Regions from separate parts of the Streptomyces fractus genome, predicted to be linked through region 2. Evidence: riboswitches for the same ligand, from Rfam matches in the RefSeq annotation. Region 2 holds a riboswitch; the other holds the start of a gene.
What was found. A riboswitch is a leader RNA that binds a small molecule or an ion and turns the genes downstream of it on or off. The one in region 2 is predicted to bind glycine.
Positions count from the first base shown of each region.

Region 1: it holds a riboswitch for glycine, as region 2 does, so the genes downstream of both, gcvP (aminomethyl-transferring glycine dehydrogenase) here and gcvT (glycine cleavage system aminomethyltransferase GcvT) in region 2, are expected to answer to the same signal.

Region 1 covers NZ_JBMYHI010000002.1:7,644,387-7,649,616, forward strand. The annotation lists gene ACP4E5_RS36655 (DNA polymerase IV) at 1-978, shown strand, start outside; gene ACP4E5_RS36660 (PRC-barrel domain-containing protein) at 921-1,295, opposite strand; glycine riboswitch at 1,419-1,514, shown strand; gene gcvP (aminomethyl-transferring glycine dehydrogenase) at 1,700-4,585, shown strand; gene ACP4E5_RS36670 (DUF5999 family protein) at 4,637-4,837, opposite strand; gene ACP4E5_RS36675 (hypothetical protein) at 5,215-5,230, opposite strand, start outside.
Region 2 covers NZ_JBMYHI010000002.1:3,202,796-3,208,025, reverse strand. The annotation lists gene ACP4E5_RS16185 (L-serine ammonia-lyase) at 1-330, opposite strand, end outside; gene glyA (serine hydroxymethyltransferase) at 427-1,692, opposite strand; gene gcvH (glycine cleavage system protein GcvH) at 1,701-2,078, opposite strand; gene gcvT (glycine cleavage system aminomethyltransferase GcvT) at 2,167-3,291, opposite strand; glycine riboswitch at 3,355-3,455, opposite strand; glycine riboswitch at 3,456-3,568, opposite strand; gene ACP4E5_RS16165 (AAA family ATPase) at 3,730-4,350, shown strand; gene ACP4E5_RS16160 (enhanced serine sensitivity protein SseB) at 4,462-5,230, shown strand, end outside.

The DNA.
Region 1 (5,230 bases), 4.4 Mb from region 2:
GAGGAGGCCAAGCCGGACGGGCTCGTGCTCATACGCCCCGGTACCGAGCGCGCGCTGCTCGGGCCGCGGTCCGTGCGGATCCTGCCCGGCGTCGGGCCCGCGACGGCGGACCATCTGCGGCGGGCCGGGATCCAGACCGTGGAGGAGATCGCGGGGGCCGGTGAGGACGAGCTGGTGCGTCTCCTCGGCAAGGCGCACGGCAGCCACCTGTACGAGATGGCGCTCGCCCGCGACGAGCGGCCCGTCGTCGCCGAGCGGGACTCCAAGTCCGTATCGGTCGAGGACACGTACGACGTGGACATCCATGACCGGGTGCGGGTCCGGATGGAGGTGCGCAGGCTCGCCGGCCGGTGCGTGGAGCGGCTGAGAGCGGCCGAGCGGTCGGGGCGGACCGTGGTGCTCAAGGTGCGGCGCTACGACTTCTCGACGCTGACGCGCTCCGAGACGCTGCGGGGGCCGACGGACGATCCCGGGGTGGTGCGGGAGGCCGCGGCGCGGTTGCTGGAGAGCGTGGACACGACCGGGGGCGTGCGGTTGCTGGGGGTCGGTGTCAGTGGGCTCGCCGACTTCACGCAGGAGGATCTGTTCGCGCAGTTCGCCGCCGCGGAGGAGGCGGCCGCGGAGGCCGCGGCCGAGGAGCCGGAGGGAGAGGCGGCCGCGGTCGAGCCGGTGGAGGCCGCCGAGCCCGTCGAGCGGAGATGGCTGGCCGGGCACGATGTGCGGCATGCCGAGTTCGGGCCGGGGTGGGTGCAGGGGAGCGGGCTCGGGCGGGTGACCGTGCGGTTCGAGACGCCGTATGCGGTGGTGCCGGGGCGGGTGCGGACCTTCCGGGTCGACGATCCCGAGCTGGAGTCGGCGGATCCGCTGCCGCTGGTGGAAAGAGCCGTCGAAGGTGGGGGAGCCGTCGGCGGGGGCCGCGATCAGGTCGGGTCGTCCTCCGCGCCCGCGACCTTGCCGAACGTGACGTCGGGCGACTGAGGAGCCGTGATGTCCAGACCGTAGTGGTGGTAGAGCTGGAGCTCCTGCTCCGGGGAGAGATGGCGGCCCACGCCGAAGTCGGGGGCGTCCTTGATCAGGGAGCGTTCGAAGGGCACGTGCAGCGTGCCGTCCGTGAAGTCGCTGGGCTCGAGCGGGACGAACGCGTCGCGGCTGAACAGGCCGGTTCGTATCGCGGCCCATTCCGGCACGCCCGTGGCGTCGTCCAGGTACACCTCGTCGATGGTGCCGATCTTGGCCCCGTCGCGGTCGAAGGCCTTGCGGCCGATCAGATTGCGCGGATCGACATCGGTCTGCACGGGCCCTCCAACTGATCGCGATGATCGCAACTCGTCTGTAAGCACTACGAAAGAGCACATTGCGTAAGGCGGCCACTCGGGGGCTCCGGTCAAGTAGCCGCTGGTAGGCTGGCAGACGGCTGCTGACCCCGTGCGGGAGAGTCTTCCGACGGTAGTCGGGGGCGCCGAAGGAGCAAATCCTCCCCGGAATCTCTCAGGCCCCTGTACCGCACGGACGAGGTCACTCTGGAAAGCAGGGCGGGGTGCACGGTTTCCGCTCTCACCGACGGTGCAAGCCGGTGCGTTCCGTGTTCTCGCGGGGTGGGCCGGTGAAGCTCTCAGGTTGAGATGACAGAGGGGGAGGCCGTCCGGGTACCCGCGCCATGGTGCCCCTCGTAGGTCGCAATGACCAGGAGGCCTCCGCAATGACCGCCAACCGTATTCCGCTCTCCCAGCTGGAGCGAGGGATCCCCTTCGAGCAGCGCCACATCGGCCCCGATGAGGCCGCTCAGGCCAAGATGCTCGCGCAGGTCGGCTACGGCTCGCTGGACGAGCTGACCGCGGCCGCGGTGCCCGATGTGATCAAGAGCGCCGAGGCGCTCGACCTTCCGGCCGCCCGCAGCGAGGCCGAGGTGCTGGCCGAGCTGAAGTCGCTCGCCGAGCGCAATGACGTTCTCGGTTCGATGATCGGCCTCGGCTACTACGGGACGTTCACGCCGCCCGTCATCCTGCGCAATGTCATGGAGAACCCGTCCTGGTACACGGCGTACACGCCCTACCAGCCGGAGATCTCGCAGGGCCGCCTCGAGGCGCTGCTCAACTTCCAGACCATGGTCGCCGAGCTGACCGGCCTGCCCACCTCGGGCTCCTCGCTGCTCGACGAGGGCACGGCCGCCGCCGAGGCGATGGCCCTCTCGCGCCGCGTCGGCAAGGTCAAGAACGGTGTCTACGTCGTCGACGCCGACGCCCTGCCGCAGACCATCGCCGTCATTCAGACGCGCGCCGAGCCGACCGGCGTCGAGATCGTCGTCGCCGACCTGAGCGAGGGCATCCCCGCCGAGGTCGCCGAGCGCGGCGTCGTGGGCGTGCTCGTGCAGTACCCGGGCGCCTCCGGCGTCGTGCGGGACATCAAGCCCGTGATCGACCAGGCGCACGAGCTGGGCGCCATCGTGACCGTTGCCGCTGATCTTCTTGCTCTGACGCTGCTCACCTCGCCCGGCGAGCTGGGCGCGGACATCGCCGTCGGTACGACGCAGCGCTTCGGTGTCCCGATGGGCTTCGGCGGCCCGCACGCCGGATACATGGCCGTGCGCGAGAAGTTCGCGCGCTCGCTGCCCGGCCGCCTGGTGGGTGTCTCCGTCGACGCCGACGGCAACAAGGCGTACCGCCTCGCCCTGCAGACCCGCGAGCAGCACATCCGCCGCGAGAAGGCGACCAGCAACATCTGCACCGCGCAGGTGCTGCTCGCCGTCATGGCCGGCATGTACGCCGTCTACCACGGGCCCGAGGGCCTCAAGTCCATCGCGCGGCGCACCCACCGGTACGCCACCCTGCTCGCCGCGGGGCTCACGGCGGGCGGCGTCGAGGTCGTGCACGGCGCGTACTTCGACACCCTCACCGTGCGCGTGCCGGGCAAGGCCGCCGAGGCCGTCTCGGCCGCGCGCGAGGGCGGCGTCAACCTGCGCCTCGTGGACGCCGATCACGTCTCCATCGCCTGCGACGAGACCACCACGCGGGCCCAACTGGGCGCCGTGTGGAGCGCGTTCGGTGTCGACGCGGACATCGAGGCGCTGGACGCCGAGGCCGAGGACACGCTGCCGGGCGGGCTGCTGCGCGAGGACGACTACCTGACGCACCCCGTCTTCCACCAGTACCGCTCCGAGACGTCGATGCTGCGCTACCTGCGCACGCTGGCCGACAAGGACTACGCGCTCGACCGCGGCATGATCCCGCTGGGCTCCTGCACGATGAAGCTCAACGCGACGACGGAGATGGAGCCGGTCACCTGGCCCGAGTTCGGCCAGCTGCACCCCTTCGCCCCCGCCGAGCAGGCGCAGGGTTACCTGACGCTGATCCGTGAGCTGGAGGAGCGGCTCGCCGAGGTCACCGGCTACGACAAGGTGTCGCTGCAGCCGAACGCCGGTTCGCAGGGCGAGCTCGCCGGTCTCCTCGCCGTCCGCGGCTACCACCGGGCGAACGGCGACGAGCAGCGCACCGTCTGCCTCATCCCGTCCTCCGCGCACGGCACGAACGCCGCGAGCGCCGTGATGGCCGGCATGAAGGTCGTCGTCGTGAAGACCGCCGATGACGGCGAGGTCGACATCGAGGACCTGCGCGCCAAGATCGAGCAGCACGCCGAGCAGCTCGCCGTCCTCATGATCACGTACCCGTCGACGCACGGCGTCTTCGAGGAGCACGTCGCCGACATCTGCGCCGCCGTGCACGACGCGGGCGGTCAGGTCTACGTCGACGGCGCCAACCTCAACGCCCTTGTGGGGCTTGCCAAGCCGGGGCACTTCGGCGGCGACGTCTCGCACCTGAACCTGCACAAGACGTTCTGCATCCCGCACGGCGGCGGCGGTCCCGGCGTCGGCCCGGTGGGTGTGCGCGAGCACCTCGCCCCGTACCTGCCGAACCACCCGCTCCAGCCGGCCGCGGGCCCCGAGACGGGTGTCGGTCCGATCTCCGCCGCCCCGTGGGGTTCCGCCGGGATCCTGCCGATCTCCTGGGCGTATGTGCGGCTCATGGGCGGCGAGGGGCTGAAGCGGGCCACGCAGGTGGCCGTGCTCTCCGCGAACTACATCGCCAAGCGGCTCGAGCCGCACTTCCCGGTGCTCTACAACGGTCCGGGCGGGCTCGTCGCGCACGAGTGCATCATCGATCTGCGGCCGCTCAGCAAGGCGACGGGCGTGAGCATCGACGATGTCGCCAAGCGGCTCATCGACTACGGGTTCCACGCGCCGACCATGTCGTTCCCGGTCGCCGGGACGTTCATGATCGAGCCCACCGAGAGCGAGGACATCGAGGAGCTCGACCGGTTCTGCGACGCGATGATCGCGATTCGCGGCGAGATCGAGCGGGTCGCCTCCGGCGAGTGGGCGGCCGACGACAACCCGCTGCGGAACGCTCCGCACACGGCCGGGATGCTCGGCGGCGACTGGGCGCACGCGTACAGCCGGGAAGAAGGTGTCTTCCCGGCCGGAGTGGTCGCTTCGGAGAAGTACTGGCCGCCGGTGCGGCGTATCGACCAGGCGTTCGGCGACCGGAACCTGGTGTGTTCCTGCCCGCCGCTCGACGCCTACGAGGGCTGATCCACTCGGGACTGCGCGGCCGCCGGTCGCGCAGTCCTGCTCAGTCGATCCCTACGCCGCCGTCACGACCCGGCCCAGTGGGCGGTGCGGGGCGATGATCTTTCCGTTGGGCAGCAGCTCGCCGGTGTCCTCGAAGAGCAGGACCCCGTTGCACAGGAGGCTCCATCCCTGCTCGGGGTGGTGAGCCACAGGGAGTGCGGCTTCCCTGTCCTCGGATTCCGCTGTCGGGCAGGCTGGCTGGTGCTGGCACATGGATGGGATCTTTCGCTGCGAAGTGATCTCGATGACGTGGGCTGTGCTTGCTGTGTTCGCTGTACGGGCGGTGCTGGTGGTGCCTGTCGTGCCGCGGCTTGAAGGCTTGTTCATGGCCGCCCCCCGTTTTCGTGAGTTCTGGAACCCAGTGTTGCCCTGTGGGCGTCAATCCGCAGGGATTTCCTTGCAGCGGTCCTTCTGGGTTGGAGACGCATCACCCGTGCGGACGGTTCAGTCCAACTCGACTCTCCCTTCGGGTGGTTAGGAGTGGTCGGTACGGGCTAGTCCGCTCGGGCACGGCTGTGCCCCGCGACCGGACGGCGGACGGCGCGGGGCACGGGCACGGGTGACCGGGGCCGTCGGCGGGCCCCGGTCGGTCAGGCGAGCAGGCCG
Region 2 (5,230 bases):
GTCGTACGTGAACGGGATCTCGTGCGCGCCGAGCAGGTTGAGGCGGCCCTGTTCCTTGATCGTCTCGACGCGTTCGTCGGCCTTCTCGACGTCGACGGTGCGCGGGGAGTCGCCCTCCAGGCCGAGCAGCACCGCCTTCGGGGTGCCGTGTCCGTGCCCGGTCGCGCCCAGGGAGCCGTAGAGCTCGGCGTGGACGGAGGCGGTGTGGGCCAGCAGGCCCTCGTTCTTCAGGCGCCGCGCGAACATGCGGGCCGCGCGCATCGGGCCGACCGTGTGCGAGCTGGACGGGCCGATGCCGATCGAGAACAGGTCGAAGACCGAGATGGCCACGGGACTCCTCCGGAGGGAAGGGTGGTACGTACATGGTGCGGGGCACCGCGCACTCTCCAGTGTGCGCGGTGCCCCGAGGTATGGGCCCGCTGTGTGCTACTTCCCGAGGTTCGGGTACAGCGGGTGCTTGTCGGCCAGGGCCGTGACCCGGGCCCCCAGCGCTTCGGCGTCGTAGGACGGCTGAAGCGCGAGCGCGATCACGTCGGCGACCTCGCGGAAGTCCTCGGCGGTGAAGCCGCGGGTGGCGAGGGCCGGCGTGCCGATCCGCAGGCCGGAGGTGACCATCGGCGGGCGCGGGTCGTTCGGGACCGCGTTGCGGTTGACCGTGATGCCGACCTCGTGGAGCCGGTCCTCGGCCTGCTGGCCGTCGAGCTCGGACTCGCGCAGGTCGACGAGGACCAGGTGCACGTCCGTGCCGCCGGACAGGACGTTGACGCCCGCCGCGCGGGACTCCGGGGTCGTCAGACGCTCGGCGAGGATCTGGGCGCCCTCGATCGTGCGCTGCTGACGCTCCTTGAAGTCCTCCGAGGCCGCGACCTTGAAGGAGACGGCCTTGGCCGCGATCACGTGCTCAAGGGGACCGCCCTGGAAGCCCGGGAAGACCGCCGAGTTCAGCTTCTTCGCGAAGTCCTTGTTGCGGGCGAGGATGATGCCGCCGCGCGGACCGCCGAGCGTCTTGTGCGTCGTGGACGTGACGACGTCGGCGTACGGGACCGGGTTCGGGTGCAGGCCCGCGGCCACGAGGCCCGCGAAGTGCGCCATGTCGACCCACAGGTACGCCTCGACCTCGTCGGCGATGCGACGGAACTCGGCGAAGTCCAGCTGGCGCGGGTACGCGGACCAGCCGGCGATGATCACCTTCGGCCGGTGCTCCTTGGCGAGGCGCTCGACCTCGGCCATGTCGACCAGACCGGCGTCGTCCACGTGGTACGGGACCACGTTGAACTGCTTGCCGGAGAAGTTCAGGCGCATGCCGTGCGTGAGGTGGCCGCCGTGCGCCAGGTCCAGGCCGAGGATCGTGTCGCCCGGCTTGGCGATGGCGAACAGGGCGGCCTGGTTCGCGGAGGCGCCCGAGTGCGGCTGCACGTTCGCGTACTCGGCGCCGAACAGCGCCTTCACGCGGTCGATCGCGATCTGCTCGGTGACGTCGACGTGCTCGCAGCCGCCGTAGTAGCGGCGGCCGGGGTAGCCCTCCGCGTACTTGTTGGTGAGGACCGAGCCCTGGGCCTCCATGACGGCGGCCGGGGCGAAGTTCTCCGACGCGATCATTTCGAGGGTCGACTGCTGGCGCTTCAGCTCGGCGTCGACCGCGACGGCGACCTCGGGGTCGAGCTCGTGCAGGGATTCGTTCAGTACGGACATCGGTGCGGTCAGCTCCCGGAGAAAGCGGTGTACTCGTCGGCGGAGAGCAGGTCCTTCGGCTCGTCGGCGAGCCGGACCTTGAACAGCCAGCCCCCCTCGAACGGGGCCGAGTTGACGAGCGCCGGGTCGTCGACGACGTCCTGGTTGATCTCGGTGACCTCGCCGTTGACAGGGGAGTACAGGTCGGAGACCGACTTGGTCGACTCGAGCTCGCCGCAGGTCTCGCCCGCGGTCACGGTGTCACCGACCTCGGGGAGCTGGACGAACACGATGTCACCGAGCGCGTTGGCCGCGTGCTCCGTGATGCCGATCGTGGCGACGCCGTCCTCGACGGCCGAGAGCCACTCGTGCTCCTTGCTGTAACGCAGCTGCTGGGGGTTGCTCATGATGCGAATTCTCCTGTACGCGGGAAGGTGCTGGTGACGGTGGGTGCGCCGACGGGCGGCCGGGCTGCTTCTGGCGCTTTGGAAGGAACTATTTCTGGCGCTTGTAGAACGGCAGGGCCACGACCTCGTACGGCTCGTGCTTGCCGCGGATGTCGACGCCGACGCCGGCCGTACCCGCCTCGGCGTGCGCCGGGTCGACGTAGGCGATGGCGATCGGCTTGCCGAGCGTCGGGGACGGGGCGCCCGAGGTGACCTCGCCGATGACCTGGCCGTCCGCGACGACCGACATCCCGGCGCGCGGGACGCGGCGGCCCTCGGCGATGAGGCCGACGAGCTTGCGGGGCGGGTTGGCCTCGGCCTTCGCGGCGGCCTCCTTGAGCGCGTCGTGGCCCACGAAGTCGTCGCCGTGCGAGGTCTTCTCGAACTTCACGACGCGGCCGAGCCCGGCGTCGAAGGGCGTGAGTTCGGTCGTCAGCTCGTGCCCGTACAGCGGCATGCCCGCCTCCAGGCGCAGCGTGTCCCGGCAGGACAGGCCGCAGGGGACGAGGCCGTACTCGGCGCCCGCCTCGGTCAGCGCCTGCCACAGCTTCTCGGCGTCGGCCGGGGAGACGAACAGCTCGAAGCCGTCCTCGCCGGTGTAGCCGGTGCGCGCGATGAGCGCCCGCACACCGGCGACGGTGCCGGGCAGACCCGCGTAGTACTTCAGGCCGTCGAGGTCCGCGTCCGTGACGGACTTCACGATCGCGGCGGAGGTCGGGCCCTGCACCGCGAGCAGCGCGTACGCGTCGTGGTCGTCGCGGACCTCGGCGTCGAAGCCGGCGGCGCGCTCGGTGAGGGCGTCGAGCACGACCTGCGCGTTGCCCGCGTTCGCGACCACCATGTACTCGGGGGCCTCGGTCTCGCCGAGCCGGTACACGATCAGGTCGTCGAGGATCCCGCCGTCCTCGCGGCAGATCATGGTGTAGCGGGCGCGGCCGGGGCCGACGGAGCCGATGTTGCCGACGAGGGCGTGGTTGAGCAGGTCCACGGCCTGTGGCCCGGTCACCGTGATCTCGCCCATGTGGGACAGGTCGAAGAGACCGGCCCGGGTGCGCACGGCGTTGTGCTCGTCGCGCTCGCTGGCGTAGCGCAGCGGCATGTCCCAGCCGGCGAAGTCGGTCATCGTCGCGCCGAGCGAACGATGCAGGGCGTCCAGTGCGGTGGTGCGGGTCATAGCTGGTGTGCTCCCGGTGGCATGACGGCGATGGCGGAGTCTCGAAAAAACGCGCGCGAGACGTCCTCCCCATCTGTCATCGGAACCTGAGAGGTTCGCCCCGAGGGGCTTGCACCTTGGGTGGGGGCGCCGCGTCACAAGGACGCCCCACTTTTCAGATCTGCCTCGCCCGCGCGGTACGGGGCCTGAGAGATTCAAGGGAGGGACTTGCTCCTTCGGCGCCCGGGCACTCGTCAATGGTTCTGTACGAGGCCCGGAACTCTCCCGCGCGGATTCAAGCGGCCGGTATGCAGTTTGCGCGCACATCATTGCATGCCTGTCCGACAGGGAAACCCCTTGAGGTGCATTACCTTCTCTTTACACTTGAGGGGCAACGGTGGCGTGACCGGAACGGGGAGGACGATCACGGTGCACAAGGCAGTCGCGGGGGCGTATGCGGTGTCGGGTTCGGCGTCCGTGGTGGCGGGGGTGCGGATCCCCGGGCAGCGCTCGGTGCGGGACCTGCGGGGCCGGCGCGGTCACACGCCGCACCGGCTCGCCTTCGCGGCGGGCGACCTCGTCGTGCTCTCGGGCCTGCCGGGCAGCGGCAAGTCGACGCTGATGCGGCGGGCCGTCACGGAGATCCGGATCGACTCGCAGGACACCCGCGAGCGCTGGGCCGCGCGCATGCCGCGCCGCGTGCCGTACGCGCTGTACCGCCCGCTGGTCCGGGTCGCGCACTACGTGGGGCTGCGCCGGGCGATGCGCTCGGGCGCGAGCGTCGTCGTGCACGACTGCGGTACGCAGGCGTGGGTGCGCCGCTGGGTGACCCGCACGGCGCGGCGGCGCGGGGCCGCCGTCCACCTGATGCTGCTCGACGTACCGGCGGACACGGCCCTTGAGGGGCAGCGGGACCGCGGCCGCGGGGTGTCCCGGTACGCGTTCGCCCGGCACCGCCGGGCGGTGGGCGCGCTCGTCAGCGCGACGGAGCGGGGGAACCTGCCGGCCGGGATGGCGTCGGCGGTGCTGCTCGACCGGGCGGCGATGGAGGCGCTGGGAGGGATCACGTTCGGCGACTGACGCCGGCGTCCCTGGTGCAAGCGGAAGGAACCGCACCGTGTCCCGTTGTGTGTACGAGTTAAGGTCGGGCGGGCACAGCAGCGGGCAGAACGGCAGAGGTTGATGGCAGTCATGGAGTTCCCAGGCACCCCGGAGCCGGGTCACGGTCACGCCCAGGGGCACGAGGGCGGCTTCGCCCACCCCGCGCAGGGCTGGCCCGTCAACGAGTTGGAGGAGGTCCTCGCCGCGGCCATCGGCCAGCAGGCGGGGAGCGCCGCCGGCGGCCGGATCGTCGAGGCGCTCGGCCGTAGCCACGTGTGGATCCCGCTGCCCCGGGGCGGTTCGAACGCCAGCAGGGACCTCGATCTGCCGAGCCTGGAGATCGGGGGCCAGGCCTACGTCCCCGTGTTCAGCTCCGAGCAGCAGTTCATGGCGGTCACCGGTGGCCGCATGGACTGCACGGTGGCCCCGGCCGTCGAGTTCGCGCGCGGCCTTCCGCCGCAGGTCGGCATCGCCGTCAACCCGGACGGCACGGTCGGCGTCCCGCTGCCGCCGCCGGCCGTCGCCGAACTGGCCCGCAGCGGGCGCACGCCGCTCGACGGCCCGGCGACGGGCGGCCGCGTGGTGCTGAGCGAGCCCGACTGGCAGGTCGACCCCATGGACTTCCTGGCCGCGGTGCGCGAGGAGTTCGAGGGGCTCGGCACGGTGCTGAGCGCCCGGCGCTGCCTCGCGACCGTGGAGGACGCGGAACCGTCCCTGTTCATCGGCGTGGAACTGGCGCAGGCGGCCGGCGCCGCGGGGGGCGCGCGGGAGCTTCCGCTGGACGCGCTGGGGCGGGCGCTGGGCCGTGCGCCGGTGGCCTGGACCGTCAACCTGGTGTTCCTGGATGTGACGCAGGACC